DNA from 3 places in the Shewanella sp. 5S214 genome. Region 2 is predicted to be linked to each of the others. Evidence: predicted binding sites of a transcription regulator. Region 2 holds the regulator's gene; each other region holds the start of a gene.
The links. Region 2 encodes LexA, which represses DNA repair genes until DNA is damaged. Its sites were predicted from a motif close to TACTGTATNNNNATACAGTA; they were not measured.
Positions count from the first base shown of each region.

Region 1 (10,762 bases), on a different contig from region 2:
TGTCTGACACTGGTAATCCTTTTAAACGCTTTTACTGTTAGCAAGTTAGTTCACTATGCCAAATCTACTGATAGCACTCAAGTCATAAAGCTGCATATAGTAGACTTTATGACTCAATTGCCGATAAATCGTTAATTTACAGATTTAATTAGCTTAAACGTTCGTTTACCCAAGGTGCAACCAAGGCTAATGCAGCGGCTAAATTCTCAGGCTGAGTACCACCCGCTTGAGCCATATCTGGGCGTCCGCCGCCCTTACCGCCAACCTGCTGTGCGACCATTGCCACTAACTCACCCGCTTTAACTTTTTTAGTTAAATCATTGCTGACACCAGCAATTAAGTTAACTTTACCGTCTTTAGACGTACCTAAGACAATAATCGCAGATTTAAGCTTTTGTTTCAGCTCATCTTGTAAACCACGAAGTGAACCAGGATCAATGCCATCAAGCTGCTTAACTAACAACTTAACCCCATTGATGTCGACTGCATCACCCGCCATATCGGCACTGGCTGCTGCAGCTAACTTATCTTTTAACTGCGACAAATCTTTTTCTAATTGCTTCACTTTATCTAACTGGGCTTTTAACTTAGCCACAACTGAAGCACTGTCTGATTTAAGTAATTGCGCGGCTTCATCTAATACTGCTTGTTGATCGGCAATATAAGCCATTGCTGCGATACCTGTGACAGCCTCAATACGACGCACACCGGCAGCAATACCACCCTCAGAAGTGATTTTAAATAACCCAATATCACCAGTACGGCCAACATGAGTACCACCACATAGCTCGATAGAGAAATCCCCCATAGTCACCACGCGGACTTGGTCATCGTATTTCTCACCAAATAATGCCATGGCGCCTTTTTCTTTGGCTTCGTCAATGGCCATTTCTGTGGTGCAAAGTTCATGGTTACGGCGAATTTGAGCATTGACTAGATCTTCAACCGCTTTTAACTCTGAAGCTTTAACCGCTTCAAAATGAGCAAAGTCAAAACGTAAGCGCTCAGGGTTAACTAATGAGCCCTTCTGAGACACATGCGAGCCTAACACTTGACGTAATGCAGCATGCAGTAAGTGAGTGACGGAATGATTTAACTGAGTACGATGACGTAAATTTTTATCCACTTGCGCAATTAACTGCTGACCAATAACTAATTTGCCTTGGCTTAATTGACCTTCATGACCAATAGCAGGGCCAAACTTTTGCGTGTCGTTAACAATAAACAGTAAACCTTCAGCTGTCAGTTGACCTTTATCGCCCACCTGTCCACCTGACTCTGCATAGAATGGCGTATTATCTAGCACAACAACGGCATCTTGACCGGCAACCACAGTATCAACCGCTTTACCGTCAACATATAAACCAATCACATTAGGCTGACCAGTTAACTCGGTATAACCACTGAATGCGGTTTCTGCGTCGATAATTAATTGGCTATTATAATCTGCGCCAAAGTTACCTGCGGCTTGTGCGCGACTTCTTTGCTCCGCCATTGCGACTTCAAAGCCTGCTTCATCAACATTAATATCACGTTCACGACAAACATCAGCGGTTAAATCAACTGGAAAACCATAAGTGTCATACAGTTTAAATACCGTTTCACCATCTAAAGTATTACCTTGTAGCGTATTTAGCGCACCATCCAAAATCACTAAGCCACGCTCAAGTGTACGAGCAAACTGCTCTTCTTCTGCTTTTAAGGCTTTTTCAACAATGGCTTGTGTTTGTTTTAAACCATTAGCTGCATCACCCATAACGCTAATGAGTGTTGGGACTAACTTATAGAAAAATGCATCGGTAGCACCAAGCTTATTACCGTGACGAACTGCGCGACGAATAATACGACGCAATACATAACCACGGCCTTCGTTTGATGGCATAACACCATCGGCAATTAAAAATGCACAAGAACGTATATGATCAGCAATAACCCGTAATGATTTATTTTCTAAATCAGATACACCAATAATTTCAGCCGTTTTTGCGATGAGTTGTTTAAAGATATCGATTTCGTAGTTTGAATGCACACCTTGCATAATTGCTGCAATACGCTCAATGCCCATACCTGTATCAACCGAAGGTTTAGGTAATGGCAACATTTCACCGTCGGCTTGACGGTTATATTGCATAAATACAATATTCCAGATTTCAATAAAGCGATCGCCGTCTTCTTCAGGCGTACCAGGACGACCACCCCAGATATGATCGCCATGATCATAGAAAATTTCGCTACATGGGCCACAAGGTCCGGTATCACCCATCTGCCAGAAGTTATCAGACGCAAACGCGCCACCTTTATTATCACCAATACGGATCATATTTTCAGGTGCAACACCAATTTTTTGCGTCCAAAGCTCATAGGCTTCGTCATCTGTTTCATAAATGGTGACACATAAGCGATCTTTTGGCAGCTTGAGGGTTTCAGTTAAAAAGGTCCACGCAAAACGAATCGCATCTTCTTTAAAATAATCGCCAAAACTGAAATTACCCAACATTTCAAAAAAAGTGTGGTGACGAGCGGTATAACCCACATTGTCTAAATCGTTATGTTTACCACCAGCACGAACGCAACGTTGTGATGTTGTTGCTCGGCTATAGTTACGCTTATCCATACCGAGGAACACATCTTTAAACTGATTCATACCCGCATTGGTAAATAACAGTGTTGGGTCGTTAGTGGGAACGAGCGAGCTGCTATCAACAACCTGATGTCCGTTATCTTCAAAGTACTTTAAAAATGCACTTCTTAACTCTGCTGTAGTCTGAAACATGAAATGGCCCTGAATAGAGAAAATACAAAAGTAACGAGCTTGATATGCAAGCTAGTAAATGTAGGCATTATATACTGAATTTGTCGAAAGAAGCGAGTTGAGTCAGTTGATTATAATCTCGACAAAATCGATAGAATAACGATCTACTGGCTCGATAACGACGGAGATAGCGAACTCAATCCACTGATTATTTAAACGGAATATGCATTTCTATCTTGTCTATAAATAAGCTCGTTGATCATGACTAGGACATAATTTGACTAATCAATCTGATAAGCAACCAAATCAAACGCATAAGAAACCAAGATAGTTCACATTCTGGCGAGTCTGGTAATCAGCACAATCGTGATGTGATAAGAAATAATGTGATTAAAAAGGATGTTATTAAAAAGGATGTTATTAAAAAGGATGTTATTTAGCCTAACCGACATTTGATAGAGCAACTTGTCGCCGTACATTTCTCAATGTACCCAACTTTACTTAAAAATGATGCAATCACCTTAACATTAGCAAACACAAATAAATGCATACCAAGGGTGTTAAAGGCTTTAGATATTTTTTTGCTTAAAGCGGTGTTGACTATAGCTGGCAAGATTAGCCATTGTGCATGACAAGTGTCACTTAAAAGTCTCTGAGTTTGCCATTATTTGCAACATTTAGACTGGATGACGTTTAAAATATGGTGAGTGTAAAAGATGGTGAGTGCTTGTAATGAGGCGACTTTATGGCGGGAATTTTCGCGGCGCGCAGAAGCGCTACCGCGATAAATATGACTGGCTAATTTAGAATACTTCACCTGTTTCAAGGTCAATATTCTCATCACTTTCAGTGGTTGAGTCTGATGAGTTAGCCCCACCATTCAATAACATGCCACGAAGAGTGGTATTAATTTCATCAGCAATAGCTGGATTTTCAGTCAAAAATTTACCAGCATTGGCACGGCCTTGACCAATTTTTTCGCCTTTGTAGCTGTACCAAGCACCGGCTTTATCAACCAGCTTGTGTGCAACACCTAAGTCAACTAGTTCGCCGGTACGGTTAATACCTTGTCCATAAAGGATCTGGAATTCAGCTTGCTTAAATGGAGCTGCAATCTTATTTTTAACCACTTTAACGCGAGTTTCATTACCGATGACTTCATCGCCATCTTTAATCGCACCGGTACGACGAATATCTAAACGAACAGATGCGTAGAATTTAAGTGCATTACCACCTGTAGTCGTTTCTGGGCTACCAAACATTACACCAATTTTCATACGAATTTGGTTAATAAAAATAAGCAGTGTGTTTGATTGCTTAAGGTTACCCGCAAGTTTGCGCATCGCTTGGCTCATCATACGAGCAGCAAGGCCCATATGCGAATCACCAATTTCACCTTCAATTTCTGCTTTTGGTGTTAATGCTGCAACAGAATCGACAACGATTACGTCTACCGCACCTGAACGCGTTAACGCATCACAAATTTCTAGTGCTTGTTCGCCTGTATCTGGCTGTGAGCAAAGTAAGTTATCAATATCTACGCCTAACTTTTTGGCATAAATTGGGTCAAGAGCATGTTCAGCATCAATAAACGCACAGGTTTTGCCTTCGCGTTGCGCTGCGGCAATCACTTCAAGAGTTAATGTGGTTTTACCTGATGACTCTGGGCCGTAAATTTCAACGATACGTCCCATTGGTAAACCACCCGCACCAAGTGCGATGTCCAATGAAAGCGAACCGGTAGAGATAGTTTCAACATCCATTGTGCGATCTTCGCCCAACTTCATAATTGAGCCTTTACCAAACTGCTTTTCAATTTGGCTTAATACGGCGGCTAGCGCTTTCTCTTTGTTTGGATCAACCTTCATTATAAAACCCTCTTAAGGCATTCAATACGTTTAGTAAAATGCTATTTTGACTTAGGTGAAATGATGTAAACCATTTCATTATGTTCATCAGTATACTGTATAGTCATACAGTATCAAGTGCTGAGGGCAATTTTTTTTAAACCTTAGTGAATTGCCTTTTTACATCAATATTTTATCTCCATATACTTTTTTGTTTGAATCTATTTATACCCTAGGGGCAAATATTGTTAAGATTAGCCTCATAAGATTTACGTCCTAAGATTGATTAATAGTGAAGTGTTCATAATGACAGTGATTGATACCAGCGATTTAGAAAAACACACCCCGATGATGCGTCAGTATTTAGGCTTAAAAGCGGCCCATCCTGATATGTTATTGTTTTACCGAATGGGTGATTTTTATGAGTTGTTTTACGATGATGCTAAGCGCGCTTCTGAAATGCTGGGGATTTCACTTACTGCTCGCGGAAAAAGCGGCGGCGATCCTATCCCAATGGCTGGAATCCCCTATCATGCTGTAGAAGGCTATTTAGCTAAACTAGTCAATATCGGCCAGTCTGTAGCCATTTGTGAGCAAATTGGTGATCCTGCGACATCAAAAGGCCCAGTTGAGCGTCAAGTCGTACGCATTGTGACTCCTGGTACCTTAACGGACGAGGCTTTACTTCAAGAAAAACACGACAATTTACTGGCGGCGCTTTATCAAGGTAAAAACGGTTTTGGATACGCTACCTTAGATATTTCATCAGGTCGTTTTGTGGTTGCTGAATTACCTACTCGTGAAGCCCTAGAAGCTGAATTACAACGTACTAATCCTGCCGAGTTGCTCTACAGTGAAGATTTTACTGACATGTTATTAATCAATAATATGAAAGGTATTCGTCGCCGTCCAGAGTGGGAATTTGATTATGATACTTGCGTAAATTTACTGCTTGGTCAATTTGGTACCAAAGATTTACATGGCTTTGGTATTAGTGATGCACGCTTAGCATTACAAGCTGCTGGTTGTTTAATGCAGTATGTCAAAGATACGCAAAAGATGGCACTGCCACACATTAATTCGATTGTGCGTTTTAATCAATCTGAATCCATTATTTTAGATGCCGCGACGCGACGTAACTTAGAATTAACGCAAAACTTGTCTGGTGGGCGTGAAAATACCCTGTCGTGGGTACTCGATAATACTGCCACGCCTATGGGCAGTCGCATGTTACAACGCTGGATCCATGAGCCACTTCGAAATAGACAAACGATTCAATATCGCCATAACGCCGTAAGCGAGTTGATTGAGCAAGATATATATCAACCCCTACATGAGCAGCTGAAGGTTTTAGGCGATATTGAACGTATTATGGCTCGTTTGGCACTGCGTAGCGCCAGACCTCGTGATTTTTCACGTTTAAAGCAAGCGCTAGCACTGCTACCTGAAATTCAACAAACATTAGCCGTATGCCAACAACCAAGATTGACAGCTTTAATTCAATTATTGGGTGAGTTTCCAGAACAACACGATTTATTAGCACGCGCAATTGTTGATAATCCGCCAGTATTAATTCGTGACGGTGGCGTAATCCGAACGGGCTACAATAATGAATTAGACGAATGGCGTAAGTTAAGTGAAGGCGCAAGTGATTATTTAGTCGAACTTGAAGCTCGCGAGAAACAACAAACTGGCATTAACACTTTAAAAGTAGGTTATAACCGCGTCCATGGTTACTACATTGAAGTCAGCCGTTTACAAGCTGATAGAGTCCCACTGAGTTATCAACGTCGCCAAACCCTTAAAGGCACCGAACGTTATATCACTCCAGAATTAAAAGAATACGAAGAAAAGGTACTCTCAAGCCAGGGCAAAGCGCTCGCACTTGAAAAACAACTGTGGGAACAACTTTTTGACTTATTGCTACCTAAATTACAAGAGTTACAACAGTTTGCCAGTGCCGCGGCCGAATTAGATATATTAAGTAATTTTGCCGAGCGTGCAGAAACCCTTAATTATCAATGTCCACAAATGACGCAGGATATTGGTATTCATATCAATGCTGGACGCCATCCTGTGGTAGAGCGCGTCAGTCAAGCGGCATTTATTGCTAACCCTGTGGTATTAACACCTAAACGGCAAATGCTCATTGTAACTGGCCCTAATATGGGCGGTAAATCAACCTATATGCGTCAAGTGGCACTGATTACATTAATGGCACACATAGGCTGTTTTGTTCCTGCTGACTCAGCTCAAATTGGTGAAATCGATCGGATATTCACCCGTATTGGCGCATCAGACGATTTAGCATCTGGTCGCTCCACCTTTATGGTTGAAATGACCGAAACGGCTAATATTTTGCATAATGCGACCGCAAACAGTTTAGTGTTAATGGATGAGATAGGCCGCGGTACTTCAACCTATGATGGTTTATCGCTGGCATGGTCTGCTGCAGAATATCTCGCGAAAAATGTCAGTGCACTGACATTATTTGCCACTCATTATTTTGAACTCACCCAACTGCCAGAGCTGTTACCATCAGTAGTGAATGTGCACCTAGATGCAATAGAACACGACGACACCATTGCCTTTATGCATTCAGTGCAAGAAGGTGCGGCAAGTAAAAGTTATGGCTTACAAGTCGCGGCGCTAGCCGGGGTTCCCGCAGCGGTCATTAAGGCGGCAAAACAAAAGCTACATCAACTTGAAAATAGGGATATGAGTTCACCACAACATAATCAGGCTCAAGTGAGTATGAATTTATTACCGCCAGTGCCAGAGCCATCAGCAGTATTGGAAAAATTAGCACTAATTAACCCTGATGATTTAACCCCTAAACAGGCATTAGATTATTTATATGAATTGAAGCGCTTAAACAACGTGAGCTAACAAATAGTGCTAGTGATTATTCGCGACGATAACAACGGTGGAAGTCTGCAAAGACTTCCATTTGATATTTACGATTAACTGACGCAAACCCACTATTAATTAGCTCTTAGCAATATACTGCATCAAAAGGATAAACGTACCGAAGGAGTGAGACAGGCATAAAATAGGCTATAGACAATAGGATTGTCTTTCTAACAAGTTGCTGAACTGAGCTTAAATTGTCATATCGAATAGTGATCAATCGATCACAATCACATCAATGATGTGGGTATTGATTGTCGGGATAAACCTAAACACATGAGCAAAAAGTAATCTCTCATATAGGCTTTACCCGCATATCAACAATAGCTTAAGTTAACGTTATCCAAAATTTAGCTATCACAAATGATTCAAGTTAAATTAATTAATCACCAGTAACTTAATTATGACAGTAAACGTTCACTGTCCATTAGTCTCTGAATAATGCTTCAACAGAAAGCCCTTGAGCGCCCAATAAATCTTTTAAACGTTTAAGCGCTTCCACTTGAATTTGACGCACACGTTCACGTGTTAAACCAATTTCAGCACCAACATTCTCTAACGTTGAAGGTTCATATCCAAGCAAACCAAAGCGTCTCGCCAGTACTTCACGTTGTTTAGTATTAAGCTCATTTAACCATCCAACTATCGAATTCGATAAGTCTTCATTTTGCACCCGATAATCCGGGCCTACTGAATCGTCATCAGCAATAACATCTAATAAAGCCTTCTCATTATCGCCGCTCAGTGGTGTGTCGACAGAAGTAATTCGTTCATTTAGTTTCAACATGCGACTGACATCACCCGTCGACACATCTAACTTTTCTGCAATTTCTTCTGCAGTCGGTTCGTGGTCAAGTTTTTGCGCCAGCTGTCTTGCGGTGCGTAAGTAAACATTTAATTCTTTAACTATATGGATAGGCAGGCGAATGGTGCGGGTTTGATTCATAATTGCCCGTTCAATTGTTTGTCTGATCCACCAGGTCGCGTAAGTAGAAAAACGGAAACCACGCTCTGGGTCGAACTTTTCCACCGCTCTAATTAAACCTAAATTGCCTTCTTCAATAAGATCGAGCAACGCTAATCCGCGGTTGTTATATCTTCTGGAAATTTTAACGACAAGACGAAGATTACTTTCTATCATGCGGTTGCGAGATTTTTCGCAGCCTTTGAGGGCTTTACGTGAAAAAAATACTTCTTCCTCTGCTGTTAGTAGCGGGGAAAAACCTATTTCACCTAAATATAATTGAGTGGCGTCTAAATTTTTCTGTAAGTCATCTTGGACTTTTTCTTCAATATCGAGTTGTTGCACCAAATTAGCATCATCGGTTGCAACTTCTGGTGGTTGTTTAGCTAGATCGACAAGACATTCTGCTGAAGCAGTATTATTTTTGCGGCTCATAATTGCTCTCCCAAACCTAATTTATGTTATTTAATCTACTGCACTCGCTTATCCTCCGTTATTTATGTTGCTAAACAATTACTGTTTAGGTAGATATCGTAATGGGTTGACAGACTTACCATGAAAGCGCACTTCAAAGTGAAGCATAACTTGATTAGTCCCAGTACTGCCCATTTTTGCAACTGTTTGACCTGCCGTCACATATTGCCTTTCCTTAACCACTATCGTGTCAGCATGCGCATAAGCACTTAAAAAATCATCATTGTGTTTGATAATCACTAAATTGCCATATCCGCGCAGTGCATTACCTGCATACACGACTTTCCCATCTGCAGCGGCTTTAATAATATCACCGCGATTACCTGCAATCTTAATACCTTGATTGCCTTGTTCTGAAGCCGAAAAATACCCGATTATCCGACCTCTAACTGGCCAATGCCATAATTGAACTTGTTGTGGTAAATTTGCGACAGAACCACTTGTATTTTGGTTAATTGTTTGTTGGGTAGTTGTTACAGAATACGCAGGCTTGACTTTGTGATCAAGCTCTTTTTTCGTTCTGCTTGAAACAGCTGCTGTGCCTGGCTTTGAAGTGACTACTGACTTTATTGTTTCTGATTTTGAACCAATTGAACTGGCAATATATGGCTTATTAATGGCTTGAGTTTGAACAGAAGCAACCTGAGTTTGAGGGGTACGAACAGTTGGCGTTGGACGATGACTTTTGGCCGCTAAATGAAGTATTTGGCCAGGATATATAGTATAAGGAGCCGATAAATGGTTCAAGCGAGCAACTTCGGCAAAATGGCGTCCAGCTCCCCAAGCGATTGAATAAAGGGTGTCGCCTTGCTGTACTTTATATTTATCGGTTTTTAATGACCCTTTGTGGTAACGAGGTCCATGATTTTTTGATGATAAACTGTCAACCGGCGCAGGACGATCTGCTTGAAAGCTGCATCCTGTGAGCATAATTGCTAAGACCATAAAGTTTGGCCAACCGGTATTCATCAAACAAAATCCTTACAGAGAAAAATACATGATTGTTAAGCTAAAACAAGCTTATTCCAAACGAACATTTGTTCACTAACCAAAACTCAACTGTGTCGAATTGACTACGCCAAATCTCCGTTAATAAGCGGCACAAATTTAACCGCCTCGATAATCTCAGATTGGAATGACTGTCCAATACGGGTAATTTTGAGTAATTGTTGGATGTCTTCTCCAACAGGAATAATTAAAACTCCATGTTCAGCTAATTGTTCAAGCAAGGCTTGAGGCACTGTTGCCGCAGCAGCAGTCACCATAATGCCATCAAATGGACCGCGATTTGGCCAACCTTGCCAACCGTCACCGTATTTAAATGACACATTATGTAAATCGAGACGCTTTAAACGTTGCCGAGCTTGTATTTGCAATGCCTTTATTCGCTCAATAGTACAGAGCTCAGGAATTAATGACGCTAAAACGGCAGCTTGATATCCTGATCCTGTACCAACTTCGAGCACTTTTTGAGGTTGGTGCTGCATTAACAGCTCTGTCATTCGAGCAACGATATAAGGCTGTGAAATAGTTTGTCCCTGCCCTATAGGTAACGCGGTATTTTCATAGGCTTTATGAGCTAGCGCACCATCAAGAAACATCTCTCGTGGTGTAGTCGCGACAGCATGCAATACTGCAGGATCTTTAATCCCTGCCTCCGCCAACTTTTTGGCCAAATTAAGTGCTGATGTTGACGCTACCCGGGTCATATTTTTATTATCCAATCGGCTAATCCATCAAGTTGATTGTATGCTGTTAAGTCAACGGTTAGCGGAGTTATCGAAACATAACCTGCTGCGACTGCACCAAAATCAG
Region 1 covers NZ_JBGOOV010000002.1:45,346-56,107, forward strand. The annotation lists gene alaS (alanine--tRNA ligase) at 149-2,773, opposite strand; gene recA (recombinase RecA) at 3,556-4,620, opposite strand; gene mutS (DNA mismatch repair protein MutS) at 4,906-7,488, shown strand; gene rpoS (RNA polymerase sigma factor RpoS) at 7,937-8,908, opposite strand; gene ACED29_RS01570 (peptidoglycan DD-metalloendopeptidase family protein) at 8,987-9,919, opposite strand; gene ACED29_RS01575 (protein-L-isoaspartate(D-aspartate) O-methyltransferase) at 10,021-10,656, opposite strand; gene surE (5'/3'-nucleotidase SurE) at 10,653-10,762, opposite strand, start outside.
Region 1: the regulator LexA is predicted to act here: its motif matches at 4,714-4,733, upstream of recA (recombinase RecA).

Region 2 (10,762 bases):
TCAGGCTCTTTCGCCAGTTCGCTACGCCATTCTGGCGCTTGTTGATTTAAGAAGTGCTGTAAGTTAATCGGCTCACCAAAATTAACATAACCTTGGCCAAAGTTGCCGAGTTTACGCAGCGCACCAAATAACTGCCAAACAGATTCTTTTTTCTTTTTCTTGCCGCTTAATTCTTTGTGGTAAGTGGCCACTTCCATCACATGATCATAACCTAAATATACTGGTACTAACGTCACTGGGCGCTCTATGCCGCGTAGTACACTGTTTATGGTCATTGCCAACATGCCGGTTTTAGGCGCAAGTAAACGCCCTGTACGCGAACGCCCACCTTCGGTGAAATACTCAACCGAATAACCTTTAGCAAATAACTGATCTAAATACTCACGAAATACTGCGGTATACAGTTTATTACCATTAAAGCTGCGGCGGATGAAGAATGCTCCACCACGGCGGAACATTGGCCCTGCTGGCCAAAAGTTCAGGTTAATACCGGCCGCAATATGCGGCGGAACCATACCCTGATAATACAAAATGTATGACAGCAACAAGTAATCCATATGGCTGCGATGACAAGGTACGTAGACAATTTCATGGCCATCATGGTGAAGCTGTCTTACCTGTTCAGCACCTTTGATATTGATACCGCTATATAATTTATTCCATAACCAAGTGAGAAAACGCTCGGCAATGCGCACTAAACTATCTGAATAGTCCGCGGCAATTTCATCGAGGTATTCAATCGCAGTTTCACGGGCTTTTTCAGGGGATACTTTTTTGTTGACCGCTTCTTCTTCAATTGCCTTTTTAATTGAATCTGACTTTAATAAAGAGGCAAATAGCATTTGACGATTAGGTAATTGTGGCCCTGTCATAACTTTACGTTGGCGACGGAAATGTACTCGCGCGACACGGGTTAATTTATGCGCAATTCTTTTATCTGTACCGTGCTCATCAGCCATATGGCGCAGCGATAACGCATTAGAAAACTGCACAAAATTATGTCGCCCTAAAAATAAAATCATCAGCCACTTACGTAACCAAGTTGGGTTTTCTCTTTCAAAAACAGCCGCTGTCATGCTGTCTTCTTCCTTACCAGGAGTTCGTCCCCAATAAAGACAAACTGGCACTAATTGAATATCGAGGTCAGCATTCTCACTATGAAGCGATAATAAACGGGTAAAATAATTAAGGAACTTCTCACCACTTTCACGTTTACCAAATAGAGGTTTACGCCCCTCTAAACACACCACTCGAGGCACTCTTAAACCATCAAGCTGTAACGGCTCATAAGGACTTGGCATACCAAATCCTTCAGTGATTTCGCTCAAGGCGGCAATATCACTAATAGATTCCGTTTTCATTAAATAAACCAAGGGCTTGGTCGGATCTATATTGAGGTCATCAAACGGATCATGGGGCACCACAATGGTCTGTACCATCCATTTTTGAACCCATTTTAATGCTTGTAAAAATATTGAATCTGGTTTTGACATGGTTATTTTCGCAACATAAGCCATTGTAATATTGTCGTATAGGATACCAGAAACCACCCTGCTTACACTATCTGGCCGACTTATCTTTACGTGTAAGCTCTCACTTTAAGACATAGTGCAAGATAAAACATATATAATAACCAATAAAAACATTAATTTAAGTTACATAAAACCAATAAAACACAAAAAATAGTTGGTTAATACTTGCACGAACACAAACACTGTATATAATGACAGTCACTGTATAAAAAGACAGGAATCATCATGAGACCGTTAACGCCGCGCCAAGCAGAAATATTAGACTTAATTAAAAACAATATCGCCGAAACAGGTATGCCACCCACTCGTGCTGAAATTGCGAAACGTCTTGGCTTTAAAAGTGCTAATGCTGCCGAAGAGCATTTAAAAGCATTAGCCAAAAAAGGCTTTATCGAGATCATGCCTGGAACCTCTCGAGGTATTCGCTTACCTCATGAAGAACAGATTGAAACCGGTTTGCCTCTGATTGGACAAGTTGCAGCTGGTGAGCCCATTTTGGCTCAAGAACACGTTGAACAGTATTATCAAGTCGACCCGAGCATGTTTAAACCTGCCGCAGACTTTCTGTTGCGCGTTCGTGGTGACAGCATGAAGAACATCGGTATTTTAGAAGGCGATTTACTCGCGGTTCATAAAATGCAACAAGCACGTAATGGCCAAGTTGTGGTGGCGCGTGTTGATGATGACGTCACCGTAAAACGATTTGAACAAAAAGGTAATGTGATTTATCTGCATGCAGAAAATGACGATTACACCCCGATTAAAGTTGATTTAAGTTGCCAAAGCCTAACCATTGAAGGGCTTGCCGTTGGCGTTATCCGTAATGGAGATTGGTTATGAACAAACTAATGGGCATCGCGCCACGTCACCCAGGCTTATGGGTAGATTTAGCTGAAACAGAATTGCATGGCAACCAAACCATTCGCACATTACAAACAGTCACCCAAGGTGAAGCTGAGTTGAGCCAGTTGTGTAGTCAACTCGCCACATTGAGCCAACAAGGTCGATGGATTGTGTTAATTAGCCCACCACACATTGGCTATAAACATATGCTGGCAAATGCTGGCGTGAGAATGGACCGTATTTTACTGGTGCACACTAAAGACGAAGTCGAAACCTTATGGGCGATGGAAAAAGCGCTTACCAGTGGAACATCAAGTGCTGTCGTCACTTGGACAAGCTCACTTGACGCCCGTGATAGTCGTCGATTAGAAATTGTAGCTAAAAGTGCACGGGCTTTAGGTGTGGTAATTGAGGATGTGAATGCTCACTTACCTCACAAACATCAAATTGTTAGCCCTACATTAATAAATGGAACAAGTAATTTTTGCTCATTTCACTGAGCATTAACCCTTACTTACCAAGCCCTGTATTGAATTCAGGGCTTTTTTTTCATCTTTTTTCAGTTAATTAGCCAACAAAGTGATCTTGATCAATGTTTAATCTACAGCTAATGTTGTTCCCAAGGATGAAATATTATTCATCTTTAATTGGACGTGAATGACAGTGATTAAGATTACTTTCAGACAAATGAGCCAACTCAATCTTGATAAGTTCAGTAGTAGGTACAAGCGTGGTGCACCGCTAATAATAAAACCGTAAACAACCCGTTTACTGCCACCAAGGTACTTTGAGGTCATCAAACTTTTTTCGGGAACCGAAAAGTTTGCATAGAGCAGAGAATTACTGTGTGACTTTTCTTTGTAATTGCTATTTGCAATGAACAGAGGAGCAGTCTTGTGAAGCAATGGTGGTATTGTTTACTGGTGGTGTTTATAGCACTTCCGCTTGGGGCATCAGAAATGTCCCTCAACATGACTCAAGGCGTGACAGATATCAGTGGTAAGGTTTATGGCCTCCACATGACGATACTTTATATCTGTTGTGCCATTGGGTTAGTGGTGTTTGGGATCATGATTTATTCAATGATTTACCATCGCAAATCAAAAGGCGCTGTTGCGGCAAATTTTCACGAAAGTACTAAAGTGGAAATAGCTTGGACCGTCATTCCTTTCATCATCTTAATCGCCATGGCCATTCCAGCCACTAAAACCTTAATTGCCATGGAAGATCCCAGCAATGCGGATCTCACCATCAAAATTACTGGGTCGCAGTGGAAATGGCATTACAGCTATTTTGATAAAGACATCGAATTTTACAGCACATTATCGACCCCCAGAGATCAAATCGATGGCATAGAGGCTAAAGGAGAGCATTATCTTCTTGAAGTCGATAAACCACTCGTACTGCCCATTAACCAAAAAGTGCGTTTTTTAATGACATCAGATGATGTGATCCACTCATGGTGGGTTCCGGCTTTTGCGGTTAAAAAAGATGCCAATCCAGGCTTTATTAATGAAGCATGGACCCGCATTGATAAGCCCGGAATTTATCGTGGCCAATGTGCCGAATTGTGCGGTAAAGACCATGGATTTATGCCAATTGTGGTGCAAGCATTATCAGAGACAGATTTTGATAATTGGTTAGTAGAGCAAAAGCAACTGGCCAGTAATGCCGCTGCTGCGGCGGCTGCATCACTGTCACAAACCTTATCTCTTGAAGAGTTAACCACCCAAGGCGAACAGATCTATCTTGCTCGTTGCGCCGCTTGTCACCAACCTAATGGTGCGGGCCTTCCAGGTGTATTCCCATCACTAATTGGCAGTCCTATCATAAAAGGCCCTGTTGCAGGTCACCTCAACATCGTCTTAAACGGTAAACCAGGAACCGCAATGCAAGCCTTTGCCAAGCAACTTACCGCCCAAGAGATTGCCGCAGTGATTACCTTTGAGCGTAATGCTTGGGGCAATAATACCGGTGATGTTGTTCAAGCTGCTGATGTGAGTAATTTCTCTGGCGGCAATGAAGCAAGTACTGAAGCAAATAAGACTGAAAGCACAATGGCCGCAACAGCAACTGAGAGCACCAATACTGCGACAGAAAAAGCGACTCAGGCTCTTGAAACCGTCGCAAAGGCTGTAACACCAGAGGTTGTTGCCATTGAAGATCTGCCCACCTTAACCTTGGAGCAGTTAATCACAGAAGGTGAGCAGGTTTATGCCACCACTTGCGCCGCATGTCATCAAGCCACTGGTGCTGGTTTGCCAGGCGCTTTCCCTTCACTTATTGGCAGCCCTGTGGTTAGCGGACCGGTTAGCGGACATATCGATATCGTTATGCACGGTAAACCAGGCACCGCGATGCAGGCATTTAGTAGTCAACTTAGCCCACAAAAGATGGCCGCGGTGATTACTTATGAGCGCAATGCGTGGGGCAATAATTCTGGCGAGGCGGTGCAACCTGCCGATGTCGCTAGCCATGGACAGTAGGGGAAGACAATGAGCACAACAACGCACGATACACTAGCTACCGCTCATGATGAACATCATCACGGAGCGCCGAAAGGGCTCATGCGCTGGCTACTCACAACTAATCATAAAGATATCGGTTCGCTGTACTTATGGTTTAGTTTTATTATGTTTCTCACTGGTGGCGCCATGGCAATGGTCATTCGGGCAGAGTTATTTCAGCCTGGATTACAGCTAGTAGAACCTAACTTTTTTAATCAAATGACCACGGTTCATGGTCTTATCATGGTATTTGGCGCAGTGATGCCAGCTTTTACCGGATTAGCTAACTGGTTAATTCCGATGATGATCGGTGCACCAGACATGGCTTTACCGCGGATGAATAATTGGAGCTTTTGGATTTTACCGTTCGCGTTTACCATATTACTCAGTTCGCTATTCATGGAAGGCGGTGGTCCTAACTTTGGTTGGACATTCTACGCACCGCTATCAACCACTTATAGCCCTGATAGCACCGCTCTATTTGTATTCGCCATCCATATCATGGGTATCAGCTCGATAATGGGTGCGATTAACGTTATCGTGACTATTGTTAACTTGCGTGCTCCTGGCATGACATGGATGAAACTGCCTTTGTTTGTGTGGACTTGGTTAATTACTGCCTTTTTATTAATTGCGGTGATGCCAGTGCTCGCAGGCGCAGTGACTATGGTGTTAACCGACAAGTTTTTCGGTACCAGCTTTTTCGATGCTGCAGGTGGCGGTGACCCAGTGATGTTCCAGCATATTTTCTGGTTCTTCGGTCACCCAGAAGTTTACATCATGATTTTACCCTCATTCGGCATTATCTCCGCCATTATACCGACCTTTAGCCGCAAGAAATTGTTTGGCTATTCCTCTATGGTTTACGCTACTGCCAGTATTGCTGTGCTGTCGTTCTTAGTATGGGCACATCATATGTTTACCACAGGCATGCCAGTATTCGCCGAGTTGTTTTTCATGTATTGCACCATGCTAATTGCGGTTCCCACCGGGGTTAAAGTGTTTAATTGGGTTGCTACCATGTGGCGCGGTTCGATGACATTTGAAACACCAATGCTATTTGCGGTGGCGTTTATCATTCTGTTTACCATTGGTGGCTTTTCCGGTTTGATGCTGGCAATCACCCCTGCTGACTTTCAGTATCACGACACTTACTTTGTGGTGGCGCATTTTCATTATGTACTGGTGACTGGGGCGATATTTTCCATTATGGCGGCGGCATATTATTGGCTGCCAAAATGGACCGGTAATATGTACAACGAAACCTTAGGCAAGTGGCATTTTTGGTGCTCAGTGATCTCTGTCAACGTGCTGTTTTTCCCAATGCACTTTTTAGGCTTGGCGGGTATGCCTCGTCGAATCCCAGATTACGCAGTACAGTTTGCCGATGTGAATCAAATTGTTTCGATTGGTGGATTCGCATTTGGTTTATCGCAGTTTATTTTTCTCGCTGTGGTGCTCAAATGTATCAAAGGTGGCAAACCGGCTGGCGATAACCCTTGGGAAGCTGCAGAAGGTTTGGAATGGACCATTGCCAGTCCAGCGCCATATCACTCGTTTACCACTCCGCCGGAGATAAAATGAGATGACACAGCCAACAAAATCAAATCGTAAGTTATTAATCATGCTGATTGCTGGATCAATTGGTATGTTTGGGTTTGGTTTTGCATTGGTACCGCTTTATGACGTGCTCTGCGATACATTGGGTATTAATGGCAAAACCCAAAATAGCGCCAGTAGCTATGAAGCGGTAGTGGTTGATAAAAGCCGTACCGTTACCATTGAATTTGTGACCCAAGTTCAGTCAGATATGCCATGGGAATTTAGCCCTAAAGTTAACCAAATAAGCGTCCATCCTGGTGAGCTCACTCACGCACAATTTTTGGTTAAAAACCTGTCTGCACACGACACAGTAGGCCAAGCAATCCCTTCAGTATCACCTGGACAAGGAGCGGCGTACTTCAATAAAACGGAATGTTTTTGCTTTAACCAACAACCATTGGCCGCATCAGCAACAGCAGAATTACCATTGATTTTCTACGTGGACCCGGATTTACCCGCGTCTATTAATACATTGACTCTCTCTTATACCCTCTATGACATCACCGATAAACAGACGATCGTCGTAGAGCAAGGAGCAGCAAAATGACCACAAAGTATCAAACTTATTATGTGCCAAACCAAAGTGCTTGGCCGATAATCGGTGCTATAGGCTTATTTTTAATTGCATTTGGCGCAGGCACTTATGTACAACAATTAGCCACTGAAAAAACCTCAGGAAGTTACATATTAATCACTGGTTTTGCCGTGATTATCTTTATGATTTTTGGTTGGTTTAAAACCGTTATTGATGAATCAATGGCAGGACTTTACTCACCACAAATGGATCGTTCATTTAGGCAAGGAATGAGCTGGTTTATTTTTTCAGAAATTATGTTTTTTGGGGCTTTTTTTGGCGCATTATTTTATGCACGTATGATTTCAGTACCTTGGCTTGGTGGCGCATCGAACAATGCCATGACTCATGAGGTACTGTGGCCTGCCTTTGAAGCAATTTGGCCTTTGGTGAAAACACCTGATGGGAGTGCAACCGAGGCGATGCCATGGACGGGTTTGCCATTAATCAACACCATCATCCTGTTAACCTCATCGGTTACCTTGCATTTTTCCCACATCAATCTCGAAAAAGCCAATCGTAAACCGTTGATCATCTGGTTAGCGTTAACGGTGATTTTGGGGATTGCGTTTCTCAGTTTACAGGTCGAAGAATACAGCCATGCCTATCAAGAAATGGGCCTAACCCTATCTTCAGGAGTGTACGGTAACACCTTCTTTTTATTAACCGGTTTTCACGGCATGCACGTGACGATTGGTACCCTGTTCTTGATTATTTTATTACTCAGAATTATCAAGGGTCACTTTAACCCCGATAAACATTTCGCATTTCAAGCGGGTAGTTGGTATTGGCACTTCGTTGATGTGGTTTGGCTATGCTTATTCATTTTTGTTTATGTGCTGTAAATCAGCACTAATAAGGTCTGGGGTTAGGTTGAATGTAGCCTAGCCCTAAGGCCACCAGCAGCACCACAATCACGACAACAGAAAATAACACTCTACGACCAAGATAATGGCTCATTGATTGTTGATGCTGCCCTTTGACCATAATAAATAAGGCTCTAGCTAAGTTAAATAATATGAATACAAGCAACGAGACTAAAACTAACTTAACAATGAAAGGTGTTGTCACAGGCAATCCTTTTAGGAGTGTGGGTGTGTCTCGGGTATTATTTGTAATGATTACTTTGGTCGTGTTTGGCTTATTGGTCAAGTTAGGATTATGGCAATTATCACGGGCAGCGTTTAAACAAGAGTGGCAAAGCACATTACTTGTGCGCCAACAGCAGCATGCACTCAATTATGAGGCAATGTTAGCACTGGTTAATTTATCAAAGTTACCCACTGGGTCTGAGTCAGAGGCGGCATTGCTCACAGGTTACCGCTTATCGATTTTGGCAAAACCCGTTAATAACACAATAATGCTGTTAGACAATCAGGTGTATCAGGGGCAAGTGGGATATTTAGCTTACCAAGTGTTTGAAATAACCCCAGAGCAGCCTTGGATACTCGTTGAACTAGGTTTTGTTGCAGCCAACAAAGACCGTCGAATATTGCCTCAACTTGAACCACTAGAAATACGCTACTACACCCTCTATGGACGGGTATATCAAAAACAAACCAATCCATTTAGTGATCAGTTAGATGCTGAACAACGCGCCGATGCGCCAATACGTTTTCAAAACATCAACACTGCAGCATTAGCTGACATGTTAGAACATTCGCTAATACCTGTAGTGCTACAACCTGAAAATGTCCCGCGCTACAACTTACCGCAACCTTGGGTGCCGATCCCATTATCGGCGCAGAAGCATCAAGGTTATGCCTTGCAATGGTTCACTATGGCAGGAGTATTTTTAGGATTAATGAGCTGGATAGCATATCGACAATATCGACGTTAACTCTCGTCGTGAATAAATAACTTAACAATAATATCAATATGATAAAGAGGAGATGGAATGAACTCCCTACCGAAAAAGAGCAATAAAGCGCTAATCGTATTACTGCTGGTGTTTATTTTACCGGTTGCAATAGCCAAGTTAGTGCTAAGCCTAGAACTCTATAATGGTGCGGCGACGAACAAGGGGGCACTGATCACTCCCGAAGTGAGTTATGCCAACTTAGCCATGGAAAACCCTAAACCACATATTTGGCAGGTACTTTTTTTTCTCCCCGAGCAGTGTAACGAGCAGTGTCAAGAACGTCTGTATATTTTACACCAGAGCTATATCGCACTAGGCAAAGATAGAGATCGCGTTATCCCTATCATAGTGGTGAATAATCATAGCGACACCAAGATACTCAAACAATTGAATATCGGCTTTGATCAAGTCAATGCCAATGATGCACTTGCAACATTGTTGACTGAACAACAGCTGATCATTGTCGATCCTCTTGGCAGCCTAGTGATGCAATATGACAATGTGATTGGCCACGACGCCAATATTGCCCAAGGTAAAGCCATGATTGCTGATTTACGCAAAATGCTTAAATTATCGAGGGTGGGCTAATGACCATTAATCGGCTGATAAAATTTACCTTGGTATTTACCTTAGCGGTCATTTTAATGGGGGCTTACACACGCTTATCTGATGCCGGACTGGGTTGCCCTGATTGGCCTGGATGTTATGGCCATTTAGCGGTACCCAGTGCAAGCCATGACTTAGCAAAAATCGAAACGCATTTTCCACAAATGACCATAGAGCCAGAAAAAGCATGGCTTGAAATGATCCATCGCTATATCGCCGGTGCATTAGGATTAATGGTATTAGCTATCCTTGTATTGTGCCTTAAACAACCTCATGCACCGAAAAAACTCCCCAGTTTTATAGCCGTCTTAATTGTATTTCAAGCAGCGCTTGGCATGTGGACTGTCACAATGAAACTAATGCCTATTGTGGTGATGGCACATCTTATTGGCGGTTTTAGTCTATTTGCCTTGTTACTACTGCTGTACCTTAGGCTTAAGCCATTACGGATCCCAGGAGGTGATACTTATGCCCGCAAACTGGTTCCGTTAGCTTTAGTCAGTCTAGGAGTATTAGTCATTCAAATTGTACTCGGCGGCTGGACCTCATCGAATTACGCGGCTCTAGCCTGTACTTCGTTACCCATTTGCGAAGGTAACTGGGTCGATAACTTACGTATTGCCGATGCTTTTTCACCGTTCCAAGGCGATCATCCTAGTTTTGAATTTGGGGTATTAGACTATGCAACTCGAATGACCATTCATGTCAGTCATAGAGTTTGGGCCGTTGTTACTGCCATAACATTGATCCTACTAGCGCTAAAATTACGTTATGCACAATCACATGTAATGCGAAACAGTGGTTACTTATTACTGTTATTGGTAATCACCCAAGTCGGACTGGGTATTAGCAATGTGGTGATGAATTTACCTTTGGGCATCGCGGTATCACACAATGCAGGTGCAGCCTTATTGCTGCTTACCTTAGTCTTTATTAATTACGCCCTGTGGCGTAAAGCATAAGCGAGGATCGACCATGACAAAACCTCTTACTATTAGTCAGGTTCAACCTAAATTAACCCTACAATGGCGCGCTTATTTTGAAATGACCAAACCAAAAGTAGTTGCACTTATGCTACTTACCGTATTGGTTGGCATGTGTTTATCGGTACCGGGCATAGTGCCGCTGCAACCTTTAGTTGCTGGTATGGCAGGCATTGCAATGATGGCGGGGGCAGCGGCAGCATTTAATCATTTAATCGATCGCAAAATTGATGGCTTGATGGCCCGCACTTACA
Region 2 covers NZ_JBGOOV010000020.1:84,747-95,508, reverse strand. The annotation lists gene plsB (glycerol-3-phosphate 1-O-acyltransferase PlsB) at 1-1,493, opposite strand, end outside; gene lexA (transcriptional repressor LexA) at 1,758-2,372, shown strand; gene ACED29_RS14120 (cell division inhibitor SulA) at 2,369-2,875, shown strand; gene coxB (cytochrome c oxidase subunit II) at 3,272-4,861, shown strand; gene ctaD (cytochrome c oxidase subunit I) at 4,871-6,466, shown strand; gene ACED29_RS14105 (cytochrome c oxidase assembly protein) at 6,468-7,031, shown strand; gene ACED29_RS14100 (cytochrome c oxidase subunit 3) at 7,028-7,903, shown strand; gene ACED29_RS14095 (DUF2909 family protein) at 7,911-8,129, opposite strand; gene ACED29_RS14090 (SURF1 family protein) at 8,155-8,898, shown strand; gene ACED29_RS14085 (hypothetical protein) at 8,956-9,507, shown strand; gene ACED29_RS14080 (heme A synthase) at 9,507-10,487, shown strand; gene cyoE (heme o synthase) at 10,501-10,762, shown strand, end outside.

Region 3 (10,762 bases), on a different contig from region 2:
TTATTGCTGGAATCGCAATGTTAGTCGGTGGTGGCATATTATTTGTGGATGGTGCTGTTGATTTAGCCAAGCAGTTTGGCATTAGTGAAGTCATCATTGGCTTAACTATTGTGGCTATTGGCACCAGTATGCCAGAACTCGTTACCTCGGTGATGGCGGCTCTTAAAGGTCAAAGTGACATTGCCATCGGTAACGTTGTTGGCTCTAATATTTTCAACGTACTCGGTATTTTAGGCGCGACAGCATTAATTCACCCAGTATCCGCTGCCGGATTTAACGAAGTTGATTTTATCGCTATGCTGATTTTTGCGTTTATGGTATTGCCGTTTGCTTGGAGCGGTTTACGTATTGGTCGTCGTGAAGGTGGAGTGCTATTAGCTGGTTACCTTGGCTACACCAGTTATTTAGTGATGCAAGTGGTTTAAATTATCGACAATATTACTCATACTAAAGGCCGAATATTCATTCGGTCTTTTCATAACACTTTGTAAGCCTATACTCATATTTAATACGAGATCCTGACAATACATGACATTTGTCATCTTCAATTGATGACCTTTGTGTCTAAGAATAACCCCAGCCTATCGCCATACTACACCTATCCCAACAACATCTTGATTGGGGGAAACGTAAATGGAGATAACCATGAAAACCTTACTACTGATCACCAGCTTAACCTTAGTCAGCCAAGCTAGCTTTGCTAATATTAGCGATATTGATGCTGCTGCCAACACCATGAACATCAATGAACTCAGCCAATACAGTGAACAGGCTATTGATTATGAAAAAGCCTATGCTGATTATCGTCTAGCCATTACTGCCAACATAATGGGTCAACGTCAACTCGCTACAGATTCATTAAACGATGCTCAGCAAACACTAGAGTCTCTTTTAGACCAAGACCCATCTGCAGACCCACAAGCGCTACTTGCTGCGGTATACGGAATGCAAATCTCGTTTGATAATAGCAAAGGTGCTGTATTAGGAATGAAAACGGCACAATTACTTCAACAAGCAAACGATCTGGAACCTAACAATCCGCGCGTCAGTTTAGTGCGAGCAATTAATGCATTTTATACCCCTAGCGTATTTGGTGGCGGACTCGACAAGTCGCAAACATTAGCAACCCAAGCAATTAGTCAATTTGAGCAGCCTTGTAATGAAATCTGTTGGGGACATGCAGAAGCATATACTTGGCGCGGACTCGCTAAACAAGAACAAGGCGACTTAAACGGTGCTTTACAAGATTGGCAAACCGCCATTGAAGTTGACCCTCAGTATGGTTGGGCAAGATATCTGTTAAACCAACAAACAGTAAAGCAGTAATCGACCAGTTTATTATTACTCGCATAGGTTTGAGTTAGCGCGCAGTTACTCTATGATTAACTGCGCTAGGAGGCACTATGACACTCGGTTTAACAATACCCAACGAAAAGAGTTATGAGCAAAAAACCGCTTGGGTTTACCTCATAAACTTAGGTTTTTACTTTATTCCATTGTATTTCATGCACGGTCAATGGTTAAACATTACGATCGCAATCTTATTATTAGTGCCATTTATTATCGGTTATTTCTGGGCTTATAACAGTAGCAAAAAGCGAGCCCTCAAACCTATTGGGTTAATGTTTGTCACAGCAATAGCCTCATCATTTGTTAGCAGTGGCGCCATATCACTGTTCAGTTTTTGCTGTTTCTTTATTGGTTTTTTCTACTCACTTCGTACTGCCATATTGAGTTTTATCGGACTGAGTATTTTGCTTTTAGTGATCGATATTAGCATGGATTACACAGGCTACTTCTTTACTTTTTATGGTATGGGAATTTGCTTAGGGGTGGGAGTGTTTGGGATAATTGAACAAAACCGCCAACGCATCAAACGCCAGCAACAACAATCAAAAGATGAAGTCGCCAATTTAGCTACCGCATTAGAACGCGAACGTATTGGCCGCGATTTACATGATGTGATGGGGCACCACTTAGCCGCCATCGCCTTAAAAGCTGAACTGGCAGACAAACTCATCGCCTCAGGTAAAATCGACTTAGCGCAGCAGCAAATTCATCAAGTGAGCGTGATAACTCGAGACTGTTTAAGCCAAATTCGCCACACGGTATCGGGCTATAAACATCAAGGCTTGACGCATACCTTAAACACCTTAGCCAATACGTTAAGAGATAACGCTATTGCTGTCAGCATAGAAGGAACATTCCCTAAACTCAGTGAACTCATTGAATCGCAAATCAGCTTGCTGTTAACTGAGTTGATTAATAACACCATAAAACACAGCCACGCAACACATTGCACCCTGCGTATTGAACAAAGCCCAAATTGCCTCAAAATCAACTTTATCGAGAATGTACCGGTTAAAACCATCACTAAAGGCAACGGATTAACCGGTATTCAAGAGCGAGTAACCTTGCTACATGGCACCATCGACTATCAATTAATTCCCCATTATAAAGTGAGTATTCAATTGCCACTAAGTGAGTCCGTTAGATGAAAATTCTATTAGCCGAAGATCAAGCCATGGTAAGAGGCGCTCTCGCCGCGTTACTCACATTAGGATGTGATAGCTTAAATGCAATAGAGATTGTCGAAGTCGAAGATGGCGATAAAGCGATGCAACAACTTAAAACCGATTCGTTTGACCTGCTACTTACCGACATTGAAATGCCTGGGAAATCAGGTTTAGAACTGAGCCTATGGTTGCAACAGCAACGCAGTCAGACCAAAGTGATTATTCTGACCACCTTTGGCCGAGCGGGTTATATCAAACGAGCATTAGAATACGGTGTCGGGGGCTTTTTATTAAAAGATGCACCTTCTGATGACTTAATTAACGCGATTAAACAAGTCATGGCGGGTAAACGAGTCATCGATCCAGAATTGGCTTTCACCGCTATTGGTGAAATAGATCCTCTCAACGACAAAGAAAGGCGCGCACTGCGTCTGGCAAGCGAAGGCTTATCAACCAGCGATATTGCCAGTCAGTTGTTTATTGCAGAAGGTACAGTACGAAACTATTTGTCAGAAGCCATTAATAAACTCAATGCCAGTAACCGAATTGATGCCGCCAGAATTGCCAAGCAAAAGGGTTGGTTGTAATTAGTGGCTTAATATTGCCTTGTATGCAAAGTCTGCTAAGATACCTTAAACATCTGTATATAATTACAGTGATTTGAGATTGATAGCTTGAAATCACTATAATTTTTACATCTTTGGTAATCAATTTAGGTGAGCACAATTTGCTACGACTGGATCTTGTTCCGATCACCGACCTTAAAGGCGTTGCTAAAAAGGTTGCGGAAAAACTGGCTAAGTTAGGTATTAAAACAGTACAAGATGTGCTGTTTCATTTACCGCTGCGTTATGAAGACCGTACGCAAATCCATGCTATTGCCGCATTACCTCCTGGCAGTTATGGCACCATAGAAGCAGAAATTCAGTCGACTCAAATCATGCAAGGTCGGCGGCGCATGTTAGTGTGTAATGTCCGTGACCACAGCGGAATGATGAGCCTGCGATTTTTTAATTTCTCTATGGCGCAACGTAATGCCATGGAAAATGGCGCCAGCATTCGGGCTTACGGTGAAATACGCCGTGGCAATCATCATAAAGAAATTGTTCACCCCGAATATCAAATTATTCATCCTGGTGAATCTGTCACATTAAGCGACACCCTAACGCCGATTTACCCGACGACTGAAGGGGTAAAACAAGCCAGTTGGATAAAATTAACACAACAAGCCTTGGCGATGTTGGACCAAGGTGGATTATCTGAGTTGCTGCCCAGTGCATTACAGCCAAACAATATTAGCCTGCGTGATGCATTGCATATTTTGCATCGCCCCCATAGCTCAGTATCACCTTTTGAATTAGAACAAGGTCAGCATCCTGCCCAACAAAGATTAATCCAAGAAGAACTGCTGGCACATAATCTGAGCATGTTGCAACTACGCCAACGCAGTAACCAAGATGCCGCGGTGCCAATGCCAGCAACAGGCCAGTTACTAACGCCTTTTCTAGCGCAACTGCCTTTTAAACCCACTGGAGCTCAACAACGGGTTGTCACCGAAATCAGCCAAGATATTCAACATCCAACGCCGATGATGCGTTTAGTTCAAGGCGACGTGGGTTCAGGTAAAACCTTGGTGGCGGCACTGGCGGCATTACAGGCAATTGAAAACGGTTACCAAGTGGCCATGATGGCACCGACTGAATTACTCGCCGAACAACATGCCAGCAACTTTGCAGCATGGTTCGAACCACTTGGGCTAAAAGTCGGCTGGCTGGCGGGTAAATTAAAAGGCAAAGCTAGGGTTCAATCACTTGAAGATATCGCTTCTGGCGCTGCACAAATGGTTATTGGAACTCATGCGATATTTCAACAAGCGGTGGTGTTTAACAAACTGGCGCTGATTATTATTGATGAGCAGCATCGTTTTGGTGTGCATCAACGCCTAGACTTGCGAGAAAAAGGTGTCAGCCAAGGCTTCCATCCACACCAGCTCATAATGACTGCTACGCCAATTCCGCGTACCTTAGCCATGACCGCTTATGCCGATCTTGATACCTCGACCATTGATGAACTGCCTCCAGGACGAACTCCCGTAACCACAGTAGCCCTTGCCGACAGTCGCCGAGAACAAGTGATTGAACGTGTAAAACAAGCAGCATTAAACGATAATCGCCAAGCTTATTGGGTCTGTACCTTAATTGAAGAGTCTGAAGTACTTGAATGCCAAGCGGCTGAAGACACTGCCACAGAACTCGCCATAGCGTTACCAGAACTGAAAATAGGCTTGATCCATGGAAGAATGAAAAGCGCTGAAAAACAACATATCATGGCGCAATTTAAAGCAGGTGAATTGAACTTACTCGTCGCCACCACCGTCATAGAAGTTGGCGTTGATGTGCCTAATGCCAGTTTAATGATTATCGAAAACCCTGAACGCTTAGGCCTAGCGCAGTTACACCAATTAAGAGGTCGAGTCGGCCGTGGGGCTGTAGCTAGCCATTGTGTATTACTTTACAAAGCCCCGTTATCACAAACGGCCACCAAACGTTTAGGCGTACTCAGAGACAGTAATGATGGTTTTGTTATTGCTCAAAAAGACTTAGAAATTAGAGGTCCAGGCGAAGTGCTTGGCACCAAACAAACCGGTTTGGCAGATCTTAAAATTGCTGATCTGATTCGTGATCAACACTTAATTGCACCAACTCAAAAATTAGCATCTCATGTTTACCAGCAAGTGCCACAAAACGTAGATGCTATCATTCATCGCTGGATCGGTGATAGACAACAATATGTCCAAGCGTAATATAGATCATAATATATTGTTCATTATCATCAGTTATCACTAGACAAGTGGGCCGAATATTGCAAAATGGTATATAAATTGTGTTTGTTATCTAGTCAGCTAGCGGAGATCACCTTACTGCAAGCAAAGCGAAAGCTTTAACGCAGTGTAAGCGATTTGAAATCAGTCCTCCGCAACTGTTTAGTTATTGAATGTAATTAGTATCATGCAGAATTTTTCGACTCCATCTAGATCTTTGTATCGATTAGCTATAACGCCAAGGAATTGAAATGCAAGTTAATGAAGAAGATAGAATTACCCCACAAGCCACGGAAAAAACTGGCTCTAACATGCTATTAATCGCTATAGCCGTTATCGCGCTATTAGGCGCCAGCAGTTACTTCTATTTTACGAGTGATGATACCGAAGAATTAGAACCGGTTGTCATGACGCCAGTTGAACTGCCAGAATCAGTACCAGAGGTGCCAATAGAACAAGCGCCGATTGAAGAACCGCAAAACGTTAGCACTGTTGATGATATGGTTCCCGCTGGAGAATCTGAATCGTCTGCTGCAGTGGCAGAGCCTCTGCCAGTATTAGCTGAATCTGATGATTTTGTTGAAGCAAAAACATTAGCCATTGCCAACGGTATGAAAATTGCGCCGATGATCTTGAAAAAGGACATTGCTCGCCAATTTGTGGTGTTTGTTGATAACCTAGCCCAAGGTGATATCGTGCATAAAGCAAGCCCGTTAAAAGGCCCTGATACCCAATTTACTGTGAGCGAGATAACCAATAAAACCTATCTTAATCCAGATGGATATCATCGATATGATTTGTATGCGAATTTCATCGAAGGCTTGAACGATAAAGATTTAGTCGCTACTTACATTGAATTAAAACCACTCTTTGCTGAAGCGTTTACTGAACTCGGTTACAGTGATATTGATTTTGATAAGCGTATGCAGCAAGCTTTTAGCATGGTTGCTAGCGCCCCGATTATTGAAGACCCTATTGAGCTTTCATCAATCAGTGTGAACTATAAATACGTTGATCCTAACCTTGAAGCGTTGCCCAGTGCACAAAAACTGTTGATCCGTATGGGACCTGACAATACTCGTAAAATTAAAGCTGCGGTCAAAAAGCTACAACAAAGTTTTCCAAACAAATAAGCTTATATCGACGAGTAACCCTAGCAGATTAAGCTATCAAAAATGAACGCGACATATGTCGCGTTTTTTATTGAGCCATCACCTTAGCTAATCCCCTCCACTATTAGGCTTTTTAGTTTGCATGACTTCTTATCTACATTAACTTCAGTGTACAATCGCTAAGGTTAACTAATCTTTATTATTTAAATGATTATTGACTGTTAAATAAGGATAGCTTGGCAGTTATAGAGGGAAAGTCATGCAGTTAGTATTTGAGCTTCTATCATGGGGGGCATGGTCACCAAACTTTCAAACCACAGAAAGTTGGCTACAATGGCAACAGCCAAATGGCAACTTGACGCCTAAGCCCGACTCGCCAGCTTTAAAGCACATTCCGGCCATGCAACGTCGTCGTTTTAGTCGTTTAACTAAAATGATGCTAACAGCAGCTCACCAATGCCAGCCAGAAGAGCATTGTCGGAGCATTTTCTCATCTCGTCATGGCGAGCTCACGAGAACATTAGGCTTACTTAATGACATTACCCAGCAGCAAGCTTTATCGCCAATGGCTTTTAGTCAGTCAGTGCATAATACTGCCAGTGGTATTTTTGGCATTGTAAATAATAACACTACAGCCTCTACATCCATTGCTGCTGGTGAACAAACCCTTTCTCAAGCACTTATTGAAGCCTATGCCCAATTAGCACAATCTCCAGAGCCCTTATTAGTCATTTTTGGTGACGATCCTGTGCCACCGATATACAGCGAATTTACTCACGAAGTCGAACTGCCCCTCGCCTTGGGATTGTATCTTGCACCAAAAGATCACATAGGTTGCCACGCTGAAAAACAGGCGCCTCAACGGACAACACTGAGCTTGTCTGATTATCCACTGGATGTCGCTAATCCACAGGGACAAAAAAATATAAGTTTAAGCGAGTTAATCCACCATATTGTTAGCGCAAAAAATATTCAAGGTAAATTGTGCCATTGGTATTGGTCGCTTGAACACCATGACTGATCAACACAAGATGCCACATGCTGATGCTATTGAGTCAACAAAAACACCCGCACCGAAACTCAGCGGAGTGCGATATATTCCTCGCTGGTTAGCTGGAGTTGGCTGTTATATTACCTTTGGTTTAGGTGGCCTATTGTGTTCATTAACTATTTTACCTCTATTACAACTTTGGCCCACTAAACCAGAAATGCGAGTTGCAAGAGTGCAACGATTAGTCAGCTGGATGTTTAGAATATTTGTCGCCATGCTTAGTTTTGCTGGGGTGATTGCTGTGAGTACTAAGAATATCGAAGCACTGCAACACGCTAAAAGGAAAATTGTTATCGCTAATCACCCCACATTAGTGGATGTGGTGGTATTAATTAGCTTGATGCCTAATGCGGGCTGTATTGTCAAACAAGGTTTATGGCGTAATCCATTCTTTCGCGGCGTACTCGCCAGTGTAGGGTATATTCCCAATCGCGAAGTCAATTGGCTCCTGCACGACTGCTTGCAGGTATTAAATCGTGATACTAACTTAATTATTTTTCCAGAAGGTACCCGAACATTAACTGGTAATATCGTTAACTCATTTGCTCGTGGCGCCGCCAATATTGCGCTTCGCACCCAAACAGATATTTTACCTGTAGTATTAAGAACCGATGTTGCCGGCTTAACCAAACAACAACCTTGGTACCAAATACCGCGACAAACCATCAATATGTCAGTAGAAATTGGCACAAGCATCCCATACCTGCGGTATGATGCTCAACAGGGTAATGAAGCCAAAATGGCTCGGCAGCTGACGCGCGACTTGCAGCAGTTTTACATTGATACACTTAAACAACCTATCAAGTTCAATTGATAGCCATACTGATAAGAAAGACAAATAATGAACTTACACAACCAAATAAAACAACTGATCATTGATTGCTTAGATTTAGAAGATGTCACTGTCGATGATATCGAAACTGACGCGGCCTTATTTGGTGACGGTCTGGGGTTAGACTCAATCGATGCGCTAGAGTTGGGCTTGGCGATTAAGAAAGAGTTTGATGTCAAAATTGAAGCCAATTCAGATGCAACTAAAGCACACTTTTTCAGTGTTGCTAGCTTAGCTAGCTTTATTGAATCTCAACGTGTTTAGGAGCTAGCATGCAAAATCGTGAACAAATACTCGAAATGCTTAGCGCTATTTTAGTTGAAGACTTTGAAATAAATGCGGCAGATATCACCCTCGAAGCCACTTTGTACGAAGATCTGGATTTAGACAGTATTGATGCCGTTGACTTGGTGATTAAATTGCAGCAGCAGACCGGCAAAAAAATTCAGCCTGAAGCCTTTAAAGCAGTGCGAAGCGTCGATGATATCGTCAATGCCATTGAAGGTTTAATTAAAAGCTAATGCGCTTAGTCCTACTGATTATCACAACTTTGGTTATTATCACTTATCCTTTAGCTGTGTACTTTGGATTGCAATATTTACCACCGGGCACAATCGCCTTATTACTATGCTTATCGTTAATAATGCGATTTATTATCAATAAACAGCAAGTAAAATCCATGACGCTGCCAATATTGATTGGTATAGGATTAACTGCAGCCAGTTTTATTGCTCAGCGTCACGACTGGTTATTGTTCTATCCAGTGGTGATAAATATGAGTATGTTGGGACTATTTGGTTATTCACTGATTAATGGCCCAAGCATGATTGAACGTTTAGCGCGCTTAAAAGAGCCTGACTTGCCAGACTCCGCGATTACTTACTTACGCACTATTACCATACTCTGGTGTGGGTTATTTATTATTAATGGTGCCGTGGCTGCCTATACGGCCATAGCAACCAGTATTGAAATATGGACACTTTACAACGGACTGATAGCTTATCTGCTTATGGGTATGCTGCTCAGTGGAGAATGGATTTACCGTCGTTTTTGGTTGAAAAAACATGAATAAACTTTTACTCAATTGGTTAGCAACAGGGCCGGCCTCTCAGCAGCTGATAAGCTTTGATCATCATGACATCATGACGGGATCATTATTTTGTGCCCAAGTTGCTCATCTGCATGCGCAACTGAGCCAAAGTACAGCGAAGCGTTGGTTGCTTGCCGCCAAGCACAGTGACGTATTTGCCGCAGGTTTATGCGCGGCATTGTTGGCGGGTAAACAAGTGATATTACCTGCCAACACCCAAGGTGGCACCTTGAGCCAACTTAATCATGAATTTGATGCCATTATTGCCGACAGGCCTCTATGTGAGGTGCGTGAGTACATTGCGCTAAAAAAAGAATTAAGTTTACCCGCTGCACCTTGGCCGAAAACAGAAACCTTGGGGGAATTAATCTTATTCACCTCAGGCAGTAGCGGTCAACCGAAAGCGGTTAAGAAAACCTTGCAACAACTGGATGCTGAAGTCAGCATTCTTGAACACACCTTCGCCGAACATTTACCTCATTGCTCAGTCGTTTCAACGGTTTCGCATCAACATATCTACGGCTTATTATTTAAAATTCTCTGGCCTTTGGCTGCGAGCCGCGCATTCTTAAGCGAACAAATCGACTATCCAGAAACCTTAAGCTACTACTTGGCTATTATGCCAAATTTATGTTTAATCAGTAGTCCTGCTCAATTGACTCGCTTACCTGATGCACTTGAAAACCAAAGGCAACAACGTATTCCTAGCTTAATTTTTAGCTCGGGTGGCCCGTTAAACTTTGAGGCAGCCCAGGCGGTTAAGCACTGTTTTAATCAATTACCGATTGAAATATTTGGCAGTACTGAAACTGGCGGTATTGCCTATCGCCGCCAGCTGCAACCTCAGCAGCCATGGCAAGCCTTTAACCAAGTCAATATTGATATCGCGCCACAAGACGGAGCATTAATGTTGCAGTCAGTCTATTTAGACGACCCGACTCAATGGTTAAAATGCGATGATAAAATTGAACTGGTAAATGATGGTCAGTTCCGTTTATTACACCGACTTGACCGCATTGTAAAAATTGAAGAAAAACGTTTGTCATTAGCCCAAGTTGAGCATTTACTGCAAACGCATCCTTTTGTGCGCGAAGCTGCGGTCACGGTATTAGAACAGCCGCGGACCATGTTAGGTGCTGCAATATGTTTAAGCGAGTTAGGCTTGCAAACCCTAAAGGACGAAGGCAAATTGGCAGTTAATAATGCATTAAAAAGCCATTTGTTGAGTCAGTTTGAGCGCATCACGTTACCAAGACGCTGGCGCTATCCAGAAAACTTGCCGCTCAATAGCCAAGGCAAGCGTACCCAATCAGAAATTGTAGCCTTATTTAGTCATGATT
Region 3 covers NZ_JBGOOV010000021.1:662-11,423, forward strand. The annotation lists gene ACED29_RS14145 (calcium/sodium antiporter) at 1-425, shown strand, start outside; gene ACED29_RS14150 (tetratricopeptide repeat protein) at 646-1,326, shown strand; gene ACED29_RS14155 (sensor histidine kinase) at 1,404-2,498, shown strand; gene ACED29_RS14160 (response regulator transcription factor) at 2,495-3,103, shown strand; gene recG (ATP-dependent DNA helicase RecG) at 3,244-5,319, shown strand; gene ACED29_RS14170 (DUF3014 domain-containing protein) at 5,589-6,470, shown strand; gene ACED29_RS14175 (beta-ketoacyl synthase chain length factor) at 6,709-7,470, shown strand; gene ACED29_RS14180 (lysophospholipid acyltransferase family protein) at 7,463-8,314, shown strand; gene ACED29_RS14185 (phosphopantetheine-binding protein) at 8,342-8,596, shown strand; gene ACED29_RS14190 (acyl carrier protein) at 8,605-8,853, shown strand; gene ACED29_RS14195 (hypothetical protein) at 8,853-9,404, shown strand; gene ACED29_RS14200 (AMP-binding protein) at 9,397-10,762, shown strand, end outside; gene ACED29_RS14205 (thioester dehydrase) at 10,757-10,762, shown strand, end outside.
Region 3: the regulator LexA is predicted to act here: its motif matches at 3,155-3,174, upstream of recG (ATP-dependent DNA helicase RecG).